One region of the Pseudoflavonifractor sp. SW1122 genome, then DNA from elsewhere that is predicted to be linked to it. Evidence: riboswitches for the same ligand, from Rfam matches in the RefSeq annotation. Region 1 holds a riboswitch; the other holds the start of a gene.

Region 1 (7,913 bases):
ATGGAATAGCCCTGGAGGCTGTAATGGCGCAGCCCGTTGGCGGTGAGGACGGCGCCGTCGTACTCATAGGACAGGGGGGTCTCCACATCGGGCTGATAGGCGGGGATATCCCGGGACACGTCGGGCAACGTGTCGGTCTCGTCGGGGTCGGGGGTACAGGTGCCCGTGAGAGACTGGCTGGAGGAGCCGATGGAGGCCGGGTCCGGGGAAGCAGCAGGGGCGGCAGTGCAGGCGGACAGCGCCATGCACATGAGCATGCACAGGGTACACAGCAGGGTCCGACGCATACAATTACCTCCTTGGTTCAGATATCATTATTATATCGACGCAAAAGCCCCGGTACAACAACAGAGGGGTTAAGAATGGTTACAATTTGTTTACGCCTTGGAAACATTCCACCGTTGACAGGGGGGAGGCCAGCGGCTACAATGGAAGAAAATACCCTATGGCCAGGGAGTTGGCGGGAGAACGACATGGAAGAATTACTCAGACTGTACCGGGAATATTTGGAGCAGGCGGCCCTGCCCCAGAACCAGAAGCGGCCGTTCCAGGGGGCCTATGGCCTCATCGGCGGCCCTGCCCCCAACTCCTTTCACCAGCAGTTTGTCCAGCAGGTGGAGGCGGCCCTGGCCCAGGTGCCGGAGACCGAGCGGCGGGAGGCGGTGGAGTACATCTTCCACCAGCCCCTGGAGCACAAGCGCAACCCCACGGTGTACTGGATGTTTGTGGCGGTGCACGGGGTGGTGATGCCCTACCTGAAGGACCTGACGGCGGAGGAGGCCAGGGACCTACAGTGGTGGTATGAGCGCTCCTACCCCCGCCGGGAGCAGACCCCGGTGCAGCGGCGGCTGGTGGCGCTGCTGAAGAAGATGCGATAACGGCAGGTGACGGACATGGAAGAACTGGAACAGCTGTATGGAGCCTATCTGGACTTGGTGGCCCAACTGAACCGTAACCGGAAGCTGTGGGACGGGGCCTTTGGCCTGGGGGGCGGTCCGGCGGACAACCCCTGCCATGAGAAGCTGGTGCGAGACGTGGAGGCGGCCTTGGCGGACCTGGACCCCACCCGACGGCCCCAGGCGGTGGAGTATATCCTCCGCCAGCCCCTGGAGCACAAGGACGACCCGGTGGTGTACTACACCCTGATGGCGGCCCAGGGGGCCACCATCCCCTACCTGTCCCAGCTGCCTGTAGACCAGGCCCAGGCGCTGCGGGGCTGGTTTGAGCAGACCTTTCCCCGCCGGGAGCGGATGCCCTGCCAGGACAAGGTGCTGGCAGCACTGAAAAAAGTAAAGTGAGCAAACGGGCTGCGGGAATTTGGTCCGCAGCCCGTTTTTGCGCCGATGTTCGCCCAGTCAACCGCTGGTTGAGGGGATAATCCCCATTTGGTTGAGCGGATTGGGGGCCACTCAACGGATGAGCCCTTCCGTTTTCCGGGGCCAGAGGGTAAGGTAAGGGTAGAAACGAAAAAGGAGAGATGGTTATGGAGACCACGTTGGGAAAGAGAATTGCCGCCCTGCGCCGGGACAAGGGGCTGAAACAGGACGAACTGGCGCAGCAGCTGGGGGTGACTCCTCAGGCGGTGAGCAAGTGGGAGAACGACCAGACCTGCCCGGACATCACCCTGCTGCCAAAGCTGGCCCAGATTCTGGGGGTGAGCGTGGACGAGCTGCTGTCCGGCAAGGCCGAGCCGGAAGTCCCTGCCGTGCGGGTGCTGCCCGCCGAGCAGCGCAAGGACTTGAAGGACATGGTGCTGCGCATTGTGGTGGACTCTGCCGAAGGGGACAAGGTGCGAGTGAATCTGCCCCTGGGCCTGGTGGAGGCGGCCATAGATATGGGGATGGATGTGACCCAGTTTACCGGAACCGACGCGTTGAAGGGCATTGACCTGGGCAAGATTCTGGATCTGGTACGGTGCGGCTCGGTGGGCAACCTGGTGGAAGTGGAGTCCGCCCAGGGGGACACCGTGCGCATCTTCGTGGAGTGAGCCCATGCGCATCATCGTCAAAGACAAGGACTCTCATCTCAACATCCCCATTCCCACCCGGCTGGTGTTCAATGGCCTGACGGCGGGGCTGCTGTGCTGGGGGCTGGAGAAACACGGGACCCATATGACCCGGAAGCAGCTGATGGTGTTTGTCAAAGAGCTGCACCGGTTTCGCCGCCGCCACCCCAGGTGGACCCTGGTGGAGGTGGAGGGCCATGAGGGCGAACAGGTGAAAATTACGCTATAAACGAGGAGGAATCCGGCCATTTGGCCGGATTCCTCCTCGTTTACAATGTTACAGTGAATACCACCCCGGTTTGGGTGGCCTGAGCGGTGCAGCTACCCCCGTGGAGCTGCACAATGTGCCCCACAATGGCCAACCCCAGCCCGGTGCCCTCTCCGGGGGCGGCGTCCTCCCGGCGGTAGAAGGGCTCAAAGAGTTGCTCCAGCTCCTCCTGGGGGATGGGCGGGCAGTCATTGGACACCCGCAGGGTGGTGTGGTGGTCCGTCTGGGCCACCTCCACCCCGATTTCACCCCCGGCGGGGGTGTATTTGACGGCGTTGGTGAGCAGATTTTCCACCACCTGGGCCATCCGGCCCCGGTCGGCCAGGACGGGGGCAGGGTCCTCCAGAGCGGTGGACAGCCGCAGCCCCTTGGCCTCCAAGGTGGGGGCCAACTTTTCCAGGGTGGAGCGGGTGAGCTGGGACAGGGAGAAATTTTCCCGGCGCAGCTTTACCCGCCCCGCCTCCAGCCGGGACAGGTCCAACAGCTCCAGCACCATGCCGTTCATCCGCTCCGCCTCGCTGCAAATGGTGGCCAGGTACTTCTCCCGCTTGTCCTCGGCGATGTGCTCTTGCAGCCCCTGGGCGTAGCTGTGAATCACCGCCAAGGGGGTTTTCAGCTCGTGGGCCATGTGGCTGGTAAAGGTGCGGCGGTGCTCCTCGGCGGCCTGGGCATAGGTGAGGGCCTGGTTGAGCCGCTGAATCTCGTCCTTTTGTTCCCGATACTCGGCCCCGTGGGCCTGGAACTGTTCTTGAAGTCGGTGGCTCTCCTGCCAACGGCACACCTGGCTGGGGCGCAGCAGCAGCCACTTCTGCCGGGTATCCAGGGCCTGGGACAGCTGCTGGATGGGGGAGAGCAGCTCACGGACCAGCACCCGCCGAAGAACCCCAAGGAGCAGCACGCACAGGCCCAGGGTGAGCAGGTATACCCACCACAGCTGCCGGGCTGCTTGCAGCCAGGGACAGCTCCACGCCCCGTAGACCAGGAAGCCCTGGTCCGTGGGAGCCACGCTCAACACCAGCAGGTTGGGCCCGGACCACAGGGAGAAGGTGCCCCATTTCTCGATAAAGTCCGGCCCCAGGTTCTGTACCAGCTGGGCTAAGCTGTCATACCGGGTTCCACGGTAGGTGAGGGGGGAGTTTTCCAGGGCGGTGCACAGGTGGAAGTTAGTGGCGTAGAGGGTGACGGTCTGGGTGCCTGGGGCCAGAGCGTCCGGGTTTTGGTACATATCTCCCCAGTCCGGCCCCAAAGGAGGAAGGTAAAATTGCTGGACCGTGACGGGGGTGAACTGGCTCCCCTCCAGCACCCCTTCCAGGCGCAGGGCGTGGGTGAGCTGGAATTCTGTGTCCCCCTCCAGGAAAAAGGTAATGTTGTCGGTGAGATGGTCTGGGTCCAGGATGGCCCGGGCATAGCGGCCCGAGGCCTCCACACCAGTCTCATACTCCTCTTGGGTGAGATATTCCAAGGAGAGAAAGGTCTCCCAGCTGCCCCCCAGGCAGGTTCCCTGGGTGTCAAAGAGGGCGGAAGTGAACTGCATATCCAAGGTGCGCCAGCCACTCACACTGCCCCAGGGCAGGGTGGTCTCGGCCAGAGCCTCATAGGCTTGGGAGCCATACTGGGTGAGCATGGTCTCTGCCTGCCGCTGGGCAAATACGGCGGTGAGCAGCCCCATACAGAGAAGCCAGGGCACCAGCATCGCCAGGCACAGAAGCCCGGTGAGGGTGGGCCGGGCACGGGGACGGCGTTTTTTGGTGTCTGTCATGCTCACCCCTCCAATCGGTAGCCCGCCTTGATGACGGTGCGGATGTGGCTGGCCCAGGGGCCCAATTTCTCCCGCAGACGGCGGATGTGGGTGTCCACCGCCCGGTCCTCCCCCTGGTAGTCGTAGCCCCAGCCGTGGCGCAGCAGCTGCTCCCGGCTGAGAACCTGGCCCCGGTGGGACATCAGGCAGTGGAGGAGGGCGTACTCCTTGGGGGTGAGGGGGATGTCCCGCCCCTCCAGGTACACCTTCTGGGCGGACAGGGACAGGGCCAGCCCATCCAGCTCCATCCGGTCTCCGGCTCGCACGCTGCCCCGGCTGCGGCGGATGAGGGCCATGGTCTTGGCGTACACCACCGACAGGTTGAAGGGCTTGGTGATGTAGTCGTCCGCCCCCAGCTCGTAGCCCAGCAGGGTGTCCTCCTCGTCGGACAGGGCGGTGAGGAAGAGAATGGGCACGTCCTGGGTGCGCCGTAGGGCCCGGCACACGCTGCGCCCGTCCAGCTTGGGCATCATAATGTCCAGCAAAACCGCGTCAAACTCCTCCTGTTGGGCCCATTCCAGGGCCTGCGCCCCGTTTTCCGCCTGGATGGGGCGGACGCCCTTGCTGGCAAAGTAGTCGCACAGGACCTCCCGCAGACGGGGGTCGTCCTCGGCAATCAAAATACGGGTCTCCATGCTCCCGCCTCCTTTCACCCTCAGGATACCTGGGGGATGTGTATTCTCTGTGTCATTGTAGCAGAAAATGTTCCGCCCGGATACAAAAAAGGGAGGGCCTGCCGGAATCAGCGGCAAGCCCTCCAACGATGGAGTCAGGCGGAAATTTTATGCTGCATGCCCTTCAGGGCCCCGGCCTTGTCCAGGGAGAAGAGGATTACCCCGGACAGGATGGCACCCCCGGCGGTGGACACCAGGAAGGGGATGATGTAGGCGTAAAAGGCCACCTGGGCGGCGTTGGCCCCCATAAAGAGGATGGCCATGGGATAGGCGCACAGGCCGCCCAGAATGGCGGTGCCGAACACCTCCGCAACCAGGGTGGGGAGCAGACGGCGGGTCTTCCAGTACACCACCCCGCACAGCAGCGCTCCGCACATGCTGCCCGGGAAGGCCAGCAGGGTGCCCAGGCCCAGCAGGTTGCGCAGCAGGGAGGCGGCAAAGGCCACCGCCACCCCGTACCAGGGGCCCAGGAGCACGGCACAGAGGATGTTGACCATGTGCTGCACCGGGGCGCATTTGCTGCCGAAGACGGGGAAGGAGAAGATGCTGCCCACCACGGCCACCGCGCACAGGATACCCGCCAGGGTCAGCTTGAGAACTTTGGTATTTTTCATCTTGGTTACACCTCGTAACAGTTCCGGGAGAAACGGCATGAGACAGCGACGCCCTCCATAAGAACGTAAAATGGTCGGTCGAGACTTACTGGTCTCCTCTCACGCCGGAACACGGCTTCCCATCGCTGTCATACAGGCCCAGGGCGCTCCCCCTCAGCCCGCCACGGACTTACCGTGGATGCCCATTTCCCCCCCTTTTGTCCAGGTGTACAAAACCAGGAGACACCTGTGGGGATGTCTCCTGGTCACAATGGTTCCATATGACTCCCTACGGCGGCATGATCCGCATCAGGTTCAAGGGTCGAAGCGATACGGCTTCCTCTCAGCTTGCCTCACAAGCTCCCCTGTGTTTTGATTGTATCTGTGATAATACACCCAAAATCTCCAAATTGCAATGGTTTTTTTCAAGTCCATGGGTTGCCAGTGGCCTCCATCAGGCTCAGGAGGTAGTCCCAGTCTACCTCCTGAGAAATATGGTAGTAGGTAGGGTAGCTATCATGGCCCAGCTCGGTCACCTCCATGACCTGGTGGGAGATGACGATGAGTTTGGAGTTGTCCGGGCCTTCCAGAAAGAAGGAGCAGTCCGTCTCTGGCAGGGTGTAGGTCCCCATCAGCCGGGACAGGGACAGCCCGGACAGGTAGTCGTGGAAGGCCTGGGGGTCTGTGAGGGTATATGGGGTGTTCTCCGCCTGGGCATGGGGCGGGCTCAGGTGGACGCCGTCCACCTGGTACTGGGCGGTGTCCCCGGCGGAGTAGAGCACCTGAGCGGCCGGGGCGGTATCATAGGACAGGGTGACGCTGCCGCAGGTGATGGCCGCCAGGAAGAAGAGCACCCCTACCACAACGGCCCCGCTGGAGCGGGCGGCGGGGGAGAGTACCTGCTCCAGACGGCGGCGCAGGGTGGCGGCGGAGGCGGACAGGCAGGTGGTGAAGCCCCGGGCATCCCCGGCGGTGTTCAGCAGCAGGGCGGCGTACTCCTTGCGCTGGGACTGGTGGGCGAAGAGGAGCACGGTCTCGTCACAGCTCAGCTCCAGGTCCTGGGCGCAGCTTTTCATGGCCACCCACATCAGGGGGTTAAACCAGCAGATGGCGGTGCAGAACAGGAGAAAGAACTTGCTCCAGCTGTCCTGACGGGCCAGGTGAATGACCTCGTGGCGAATGACCCAGTACAGCTCCTCCCGGGTGTAGGAGCGGGTGGGCAGCACCACCCGGGTGCAGCGGGGCAGAAGGCCGATGGACAGGGGAGTCTTCACCTCCGGGGAGATCACCAGCTGGTATTTGGGGTTGCGGAAGCCCGCCTCCTTCAGGGCCTCCTCCCAGATGTACCGGGTCAGGGGGTCGGTGGCGGGGACGGCGGGGGCCAGGATGCGGCGGCGGAAGCGCAGGTGCTGGACGATGTGAAAGGCCAGCACCCCCACCAGGCCCGCCAGCCACACCCACAGCAGCAGGGTCCACCCATGTCCCGGCAGGGGGATGATGAGCCAGGGCCGGGGCGGGGTAAAGGTGGAGTAGGTGGTGAGGTAGAGCACGTTGGGGATGACCCACAGCATGGCGCAGGTCCGGGCGCTGATGCGGCCTCGGAGGTGGGGCATCAGGGCTAACAGCACCAGATAATACAGGCTGACGTGGAGAAACAACCCACCATAGGAGGAAAAGGTGATGTCCGCTGCCCGGGCAAAGCCGATGAAAGGGGTGAGAAGCACTGGGCATAGCGTGACCACCACCAGCAGCAGCATAGCGGGGTAGTAGGGAAGGTAAGAGGGGTGGTTGCCCAGGTCGGGGATGCCATCGTTGCCCATGAGGGCATCGTAGCGAGAGTAGGCGGTTCCTGCCATGAGCAGGGACAGGACCAGGAAAATGAGGATGCGGAACATACTCAGTCACCTTCTTTCAGAAGCTCCCGAAGCTCTTCCAGTTCCTCCTTACTCAGTCCGCTGTCACACAACGCCGAGGCAAAGGTGGACAGGCTGCCCCCACACAGCTTCTGGATGAAGCTGCGGCTCTGGGCGGCCAGATAGTCCTCCCGGGTGACCAGGGGGGCGTAGAGGCTCTTGCGCCCCTCTTTGTCCACCCGGACAAAGCCCTTTTCACTCAGCCGGGACAGCAGGGTCAGAAGGGTGGTGGTGGCCATGGGGTGGGTCTGGGCCAAACGCTCTTCCAGTTGGGTACGGAGGACGGGGGTGTCACTGGTCCATAGGGCCTGCATCACCTCCAACTCCGTGTCGGGTAAGCGGCGGATGGTGTAGCTCATGGTATCCCTCCTTCTACACTTGTAGTATCTAACTGTATTCTACAACTGTAGAATGAAATTGTCAAGGAAAACGCTACCCGCTGGGGGTCCATTTTGAGTGGCCAAAATGGACGAAAAGCCACTTAGGGCGTTCCCCCCTAAGGACCTCCCTTGGGGTACGAGGCTGGACCTGCGTCAAGCTGGTGTTCGGCCCGTTACCCTTGCTGTGACGCCTAGTTCTGCCACTACACCAGGCCACACGGGGCAGCTGGCCCTATCGCCAGGTGGTTTCCACAGCCGGGCCTACCCTGGCCAAGCGGCGTT
Region 2 (7,913 bases), on a different contig from region 1:
AACGTCATGGACAACCTGTTCCTGGGCCGATACCCCACCAAGGCTGGCGTCGTGGATGAGGGTGTCATGAAGAAAAAGGCCGCCGAATTGTTCCGCAAACTGGGCATGACGGTAAACCTGACCCAGCCCATGCGCAACATGTCGGTGTCCCAGCGGCAGATGTGTGAGATCGCCAAGGCCATCTCCTACAACGCCAAGGTCATCGTGCTGGACGAGCCCACCTCCTCCCTCACCGTCAAAGAGGTGGACAAGCTCTTTGAGATGATGCGAATGCTCCGGGATCAGGGCATCTCCCTGATTTACATCTCCCACAAGATGGATGAGATTTTTGAGATCTGTGATGAGATTTCGGTGCTGCGAGACGGTAACTTGGTCATGACCAAGCCCTCCAAGGAGACCAACATGGGCGAACTCATCAGCGCCATGGTGGGCCGCTCCCTGGAAAGCCGCTTCCCCCCCGTGGACAACACCCCTGGAGACACCATTTTGTCGGTGCAGCACCTGTCCACCAAGTTTGCCCCTCATCTTCAGGACATCACCTTCGATGTGAAAGAGGGCGAGATCTTCGGTCTGTACGGTCTGGTGGGCGCTGGCCGTACCGAGTTGATGGAGACCATCTTCGGCATCCGTACCCGTGCCTCTGGCCGTGTGTACTTCCGCAACAAGTTGATGAACTTCAGCACCGCCAAAGAGGCCATCGACCATGGCTTCGCCCTCATCACCGAGGAGCGCAAGGCCAACGGTCTATTCCTCAAGTGCGACTTGACCTTTAACACCACCATCGCCAACTTGAATCAGTACAAGAGTGGCGTGGCCCTGTCCGACCCCAAGATGGTGAAGGCCACCAACAAGGAGATTCGCACGATGCACACCAAGTGCATGGGCCCCGAGGATATGATCACCAGCCTATCCGGTGGTAACCAGCAGAAGGTTATCTTCGGCCGCTGGCTGGAGCGGGAACCCCAGATTTTCATGATGGACGAGCCCACCCGCGGCATCGACGTGGGCGCCAAGTATGAGATCTATGAGTTGATTATCAACATGGCCAAGCAGGGCAAAACCGTCATCGTGGTCTCCTCCGAGATGCCGGAGATTTTGGGTATCACCAACCGCATCGGCGTTATGTCCAACGGACGTCTGTCCGGCATTGTCAACACCAAGGAGACCGATCAGGAAGAGCTCTTGAGATTGAGCGCAAAATACCTTTAATGGGAGAAGTTGTATATGGCACCTGTGAAAACAAATATTTTGACGGCTGAGCAGGAGGATAAGCTCCGCCAGTCCATCGACGAGTACGTCGGCAGCATTCAAGCGAAAATCGACGCCCTCCGGGCAGACGGCACTGATAAGGTGCTGGAAATTCAGAGCAACCTGGACAGCCTGAAGCGGGACCGCATCTACACCAAACAGGAAAAGGAATCCATCGCCGAGGGTTGGCGCAAAGAGTTGGAGAAGGCCAAGGCTGTGGAGGCCAAGAACAAGGCCGAGGTGTCCAAGCTGATTGCCGACGCCGAAACCTATCTGAAGGCCCACTTCAACCAGGACTACTTCCAGTACGTGGCCGCCAGCTGCAAGGATGAGAAGTCCTTCGCCCAGGAGAAGTATCGTGCCACCGTGGCTGAGTTGAACCAGGAGCACCAGAAGACCCTGTCCAAGCTCACCGATGCCCACGAGATCAAGGACGAGAAGTACGTCCACAGAAACCGCCTCTTTGACGCCAAGATGGCCCTGAATAAGGACCTTCAGGAGGTCAAGGATCGCCGCCACGCCGCCTATGAGCATAAGTTCCACCTCATTGACCTGCTGCGCATGTCCAAGTTCACCGTGGGTGAGACCCTGGCCCAGAAGGTGGAGAACTACCGCTACACCTTCAACACCCGGAACTTCCTGTTGAAGAACGGCCTGTATATAGCCATTCTGGTCATCTTCATCGCCCTGTGCTTCATCACCCCCGCTATCAAGGGCGTGCAACTGCTGACCGTGAACAACGTGTTGAACATCCTCCAGATGGCCTCTCCCCGTATGTTCCTGGCTCTGGGCGTGGCTGGCCTGATCATGCTGGCCGGTACCGACCTGTCCATCGGCCGTATGATGGGCATGGGCATGACCGCTGCCACCATCATCATGCACCAGGGTGTCAACACTGGCTCCGTGTTTGGCCATGTGTTTGATTTCACTAGCATGCCTGTTCCTGCTCGTGTGATTATGGCCTTGGTGGTCTGCATCGTGCTGTGCACCATCTTCACCACCATCGCTGGCTTCTTCACCGCCAAGTTCAAGATGCACCCCTTCATCGCCACCATGGCCAACATGCTGGTCATCTTCGGTCTGGTGACCTACGGCACCAAGGGCGTGTCCTTCGGCGCCATTGAGACCACCATCCCCAGCATGATCATCCCCAAGATCGGCAAGTTCCCCACCATCATCCTGTGGGCTGTGGCCGCTGTGGTCATCGTGTGGTTCATCTGGAACAAGACCACCTTTGGTAAGAACCTGTACGCCGTGGGCGGCAACCCTGAGGCCGCTTCCGTGTCCGGTATCTCCGTATTCGCCATCACTGTGGGCGCCTTTATCCTGGCCGGTATCCTCTACGGCTTCGGCTCCTGGCTGGAGTGTATCCGCATGGTGGGCTCCGGTTCCGCTGCTTACGGCCAAGGCTGGGAGATGGACGCCATCGCCGCTGCCGTTGTGGGCGGTGTGTCCTTCACCGGTGGTATCGGTAAGATCTCCGGCGTTGTGGTCGGTGTGTGTATCTTCACCGCTCTGACTTACTCCCTGACCACCCTGGGTATCGACACCAACCTGCAGTTCGTGTTCTCCGGCATCATCATCCTGGTGGCCGTCACTCTGGACTGCTTGAAGTACGTGCAGAAGAAGTAATTCTTCCCTCCTACTACACAAAAATCCCCATCGCACATCAGTGCGATGGGGTTTTTTTGATGCCCAATTATGTCGCTGTAGCCTTGCATCGCTGCTGATACAGGGCTGCAATCATATCCACACAGGGCTCAATGCCCAGTCTTCCGCTGTCCAGGCACAGGTCATAGTTGTCTGCCTGGCCCCACTGGGTGCCGGTGTACAGCTCGTGGAGGCGCTGGATAGGGGATTCCTCTCGCTGGCCGTACACTGTGACAATGCGCTCGGCTCGCTTCTCGTCAATGGTAAGCACCGTCTCCTTGCGGATGCGGTAGAGCACCACAAAGAAATACACCATGGAAATGGCATTGGACAGCATGGTGGCCACGGCAGCGCCTGCCACGTCCATATGGAAGACCCAGGCTGGCCCAAAAGGCAAAGGCCGAAGCTTTCTTGACAGTGGACTCATCGTTCTGCCCCAGGCTTCTGGCGATCACGCTATTGGCACCGATGCCAAAGAGGTTGGCCACGGCCGTCAACAGGATGTAGATGGGAAAGGTAATGGACAGAGCGGCGATCTGGTTGGGATCGCCAATCTACCCGATGAAAAAGGTATCCGCCAAGCTGTACAGAATCACAATAATTTGGCTGACCACAGTGGGAATGGCCAGCTTGGCCACCGCCTTCCCCACCGGCATGGTGGTAAATAGTTCGTTATTTTTCGTCATGGTTTCTCTCTCCTGCTCTGTTCTTCTCTCCTGCATCCACCTCAGCGTGGAGTCCGTCCAGGAAACACTGAATGGCAATGTCCCGGCTCTCCCCCACATCGGTGGTATCGTAGTAATAAAAATATCCCAAGTCCTCCTGGGCAATGAACCCGTGGAGGATGGCACGGAACACCCGCTGCCAGTGGGCCACCCGCTCCTGGGGCAGACCATAGCCCGCGAGCACCTCCACCGCCGTTTTCAGAAGCGGCAGAGCCAGTTCCTTGGCCTGGTCATCCTCCTGGGAGGGGATGGACATCATCAGCCGATACAGCCCCTTATTCTCCACCGCAAAGGCGTGGTAGGCCTGGGCAAACGCCCGCACCGCCTGGTCCCTCTCCTTCCCTGCCACCGCTGCCTCCTGATGGGCCACAAATTTGTCAATGGCATAGCGGAACACCTCTCGCTGGAGCTGTCGGGTATTTTGTATGTGGTTATACAGCGACGGGGTCTTTACCCCCAGCCTGCGGGCCAACTCATGGAGCGACACGGTGGGTTGTCCCGTGTGTTCCATGCAGGCCACCGCCTCGGACACAATGACCTCTCTGGTCAATCCCTTTGCGCTCATACTCATTCCTCCAAAACTAATGCTGTTAGCTATTACGAAACTAATAGCATTAGTTGTCAATCAAAACTACGCCGTTACAAATAATTACTCCGTTTTCACCAGTATTGTCTCTTCTTGCCCAGGTATTTCACAAGAAAAATTTACAGCATTTTCTCTTCTCCCCTTGCCTTTGGACCAGAGAAGCCCTATAATACCCTTTGGGGAGCTTGTACACAGGCTGAGAGGATGGTGTGACCATCGACCCGTGAACCTGATGCGGGTAATGCCGACGTAGGAAGCTTGTGAAAGATTCGTTGGGAGACAGCCTGCCAGGTCGTCTCCCATTTTTCTTTGGAAGGGAAGTAGAACACATGAATCGCTTCACACAACCGCTGGGTCAGGTGCACGCCGTCGCTCCCCTGGTCCAGTGCATCACCAACTTTGTCACCGTCAACGACTGCGCCAACATCATTCTGGCCTCTGGCGCGTCCCCCTCCATGGCTCAGGACATCCGGGAGGTGGAGGAGGCCGTCTGCGGCGCCCACGCCCTGGTGTGCAACATGGGGGCCATGGACTTTGTGGACTCCATGATTTTGGCCGGGCGTAAGGCCAACGAGCTGGGAAAGCCCGTGGTGCTGGACCCGGTGGCCGCCGGAGGTACCCAGCTGCGCCGGGATGAGTCCAAGCGCCTGTTGGACCAGGTGCAGTTTGCCGCCATCCGAGGCAACGCCTCGGAGATTCGCTTTTTGGCCGGCCAGCACGCCGTGGGCAGCGGTGTGGATGTGAGCGCCATGGACGCCATCACAGAGGAGAATTTGGGTGAGGCCGTGGAGATGGCCGCTACTCTGGCCGCACAGCTCCACACCGTGATCGCCATCTCCGGAGTGCTGGACATTGTCTCTGATGGGAATGAGACGGTGGCGCTGCGCAACGGCTGCGCCACCATGGCCCGTATCACAGGCAGCGGCTGCATGCTCACCTCCCTCATCGGGGCCTTCTGCGGCGCTCTGCCCCAGGACACCTTTGCCGCCACCGTGTCCGCCATGGCCGCCATGGGCGTGGCCGGAGAACTGGCGGAGGAACAGCGGCTAAAAAAGGGCACGGGCAACGCCACCTTCCGCACCGATCTCATTGACGGGATTTTTAACTTGACCGAGGAACAACTACAGGAGAAGATGCGCTATGAAGTTTACAAACGATGAAATTCGCAGCTCTATGCTGCTCTACGCTGTCACCGACCGCATGTGGCTCAAGCCCGGTCAGACTCTGGTGAACGTGTGTCAGGAAGTTCTGGAGGGCGGCGCCACCTTCTTGCAGATTCGAGAGAAGGACCTGGATGCCTCTGCCTTTGAGCAGGAGGCCCAGGCCCTCAAAGCGCTGTGTGCCCGGTACCGTGTCCCCTTCGTAGTCAATGACAGCGTGGAAATCGCCCTGGACATCGACGCCGACGGGGTCCACGTGGGCCAATCCGATATCCAGGGCCGGGATATTCGGGCCATGATTGGCCCGGACAAAATTCTGGGTATCTCCGCCGGGACTGTTCAGGAGGCGGTGGCCGCCCAACAGGCCGGGGCGGACTACATTGGCGTAGGGGCTGTGTTCAACACCAGCACCAAGCAGGATGCCACCAGCCTGTCCATGGAGCAGCTCAAGGACATTTGCGCCTCCGTGTCCATCCCTGTGGTGGGCATTGGCGGCATCAACGCCTCCAATCTATTGGAGCTCTCCGGCAGCGGTGTGGACGGTGTGGCAGTGGTGTCTGCCATCTTCGCCGCCTCCAACCCCAAAGCGGCCACTGCTCGGCTGCTGGAGCTGTCCCGAAAGATGGTGGCCCATGGATAAAAAGTTTGCTATTTTTGACCTGGACGGTACTCTGGTGGACTCCATGTCCTACTGGAGCCAGCTGGCGGAGGAGTACCTCCACAGCCGTGGGGTGGAGCAGGTCCCCAACCACATCTTAGAGGCCATCAAGCCCATGACCATGGAGGAGTCCGCCGATCTGTTCCGGCGGACCTTTGGGCTGGACATCACCTCCAGCCACATGGTGGCGGAAATGGAGCATATGATGGACCAGCACTACCGCAATGACATTCCTCTGAAAGAAGGGGTTGCCGCCTATCTGGAAGGGCTGCACCAGGCGGGCACCACCATGTGTGTGGCCTCCGCCACCGCCGAGCCCCTGGTGGAGCTGTGCCTGTCCCGACTGGGGGTACGGCACTACTTCCAGTTCCTCCTGTCCTGTGAGACGGTGGGAGTGGGCAAAACCCAACCTGACATCTACCTCCAGGCCGCCCAGCGCATGGGATGTACCCCGGCCGAGACCGCCGTCTATGAGGACGCTGTCTATGCCGCCGCCACCGCCAAGAAGGCCGGGTTCTATATTGTAGGCGTGTACGACCAGGATGCCAGCGCGCACTGGGAAGAGCTGCAAAGCCTGTCGGATGAGACCATTCCCAGTTTTGAGGAGGCGTGACATGAAAACCGCACTTTCCATAGCCGGCAGCGACTCCAGCGGAGGGGCCGGCATCCAGGCGGATATCAAAACCATGATGGCTAACGGCGTGTATGCCATGACCGCCATCACCGCCATGACCGCGCAAAACACCACCGGAGTGTCCGCCATTTTGGAGGTCTCACCAGAATTTTTGCGCCAGCAAATCGATTCTGTCTTCCAGGACATTCCCCCAGATGCGGTAAAAATCGGCATGGTCCCCTCCCCGGCTCTGGTGGAGGTCATTGCGGAGCGTTTGGAGCACTACCACGCCCAGCGGGTGGTGGTGGACCCGGTGATGGTGGCCACCAGTGGCAGCACCTTGTCCCGAGACAGCGCTGTGGGGGCCATGAAAGAGCTTCTCTTCCCTCTGGCCACCGTCATCACCCCCAACATCCCGGAGAGCGAGGCTCTCACCGGACGGACCATCACCACCCAGGCGGACATGGAGCAGGCCGCCCGGGAGATGGCGGACACCTTTGGCTGCGCCGTGTTGTGCAAGGGTGGACACCACGTCCACGACGCCAGCGACCTGCTGTGTGTGGACGGCGCGTGCACCTGGTTCCACGGGTCCAGAATCCACAACCCCAACACCCACGGCACCGGCTGCACCCTGTCCAGCGCCATTGCCTCCAATCTGGCTAAGGGCTTCTCCCTGGAGGAGTCTATCCAGCGGGCTAAGGCCTACATATCCGGGGCTCTGTCCGCCATGTTGGACCTGGGCCATGGCTCCGGTCCCCTTCATCACGGCTACGACTTAAAAAGCGATATGATCTAAAAAACGGGAGGCCCCCACGGGCCTCCCGTCAAACAGTTCTAGCTATTTAGGAGCCTCTCTCCCACCAAAGCCATCTGCTCCGCTGTGGGCTCCCAGCTCAACTCCACCGACACCAGGATATTCCCCCGGCACAGCAGGAACGTGTTGCGCTGGGTGCCGTCCTTGGCCACCAGGCGGTAGGCCTCCTCTGCCCCCCAGGGTGTGGCATCCATGGGTACCATCTCCCCATCCCAGTAGGCTTTTATCAGCATCTGCCGCTTCATCTGCCCCACACAGAAGGAGTACAGGGCAGGCACAGACACCGTGTACCGCTCATAGGTCATCTGCGGAGTCTCGTCTTCCCGCCCCCAGGGAAACTGCTCCACCTTTAGACGCTGGAGCAGCAGAGACTGGTCTGAGCTGGTGGCATTGGAGAAGAATACCTCTTGCTCACCCACCAAATCGGTCATGTACAGGGGTGTCTCCACATAAAAGGGA

Evidence for each region. Region 1 has a riboswitch for thiamine pyrophosphate ahead of thiW (energy coupling factor transporter S component ThiW). Riboswitches for the same ligand answer to the same signal wherever they lie in the genome.
Region 2: another riboswitch for thiamine pyrophosphate. It lies ahead of thiM (hydroxyethylthiazole kinase); the one in region 1 lies ahead of thiW (energy coupling factor transporter S component ThiW).

What each region holds. Positions count from the first base shown of each region.
Region 1 covers NZ_SJOS01000070.1:2,626-10,538, forward strand. The annotation lists gene E0L15_RS11460 (hypothetical protein) at 1-287, opposite strand, end outside; gene E0L15_RS11465 (hypothetical protein) at 474-878, shown strand; gene E0L15_RS11470 (hypothetical protein) at 894-1,298, shown strand; gene E0L15_RS11475 (helix-turn-helix transcriptional regulator) at 1,484-1,987, shown strand; gene E0L15_RS11480 (hypothetical protein) at 1,992-2,234, shown strand; gene E0L15_RS11485 (HAMP domain-containing sensor histidine kinase) at 2,275-4,032, opposite strand; gene E0L15_RS11490 (response regulator transcription factor) at 4,035-4,706, opposite strand; gene thiW (energy coupling factor transporter S component ThiW) at 4,841-5,359, opposite strand; TPP riboswitch at 5,608-5,715, opposite strand; gene E0L15_RS11500 (M56 family metallopeptidase) at 5,764-7,233, opposite strand; gene E0L15_RS11505 (BlaI/MecI/CopY family transcriptional regulator) at 7,236-7,610, opposite strand.
Region 2 covers NZ_SJOS01000016.1:29,695-37,607, reverse strand. The annotation lists gene E0L15_RS05700 (sugar ABC transporter ATP-binding protein) at 1-1,209, shown strand, start outside; gene E0L15_RS05695 (galactoside ABC transporter permease) at 1,225-2,880, shown strand; gene E0L15_RS05690 (hypothetical protein) at 2,948-3,265, opposite strand; gene E0L15_RS12545 (hypothetical protein) at 3,453-3,584, opposite strand; gene E0L15_RS05680 (TetR/AcrR family transcriptional regulator) at 3,571-4,188, opposite strand; TPP riboswitch at 4,377-4,482, shown strand; gene thiM (hydroxyethylthiazole kinase) at 4,539-5,369, shown strand; gene thiE (thiamine phosphate synthase) at 5,350-6,009, shown strand; gene E0L15_RS05665 (HAD family phosphatase) at 6,002-6,640, shown strand; gene thiD (bifunctional hydroxymethylpyrimidine kinase/phosphomethylpyrimidine kinase) at 6,642-7,436, shown strand; gene E0L15_RS05655 (DUF2812 domain-containing protein) at 7,475-7,913, opposite strand, start outside.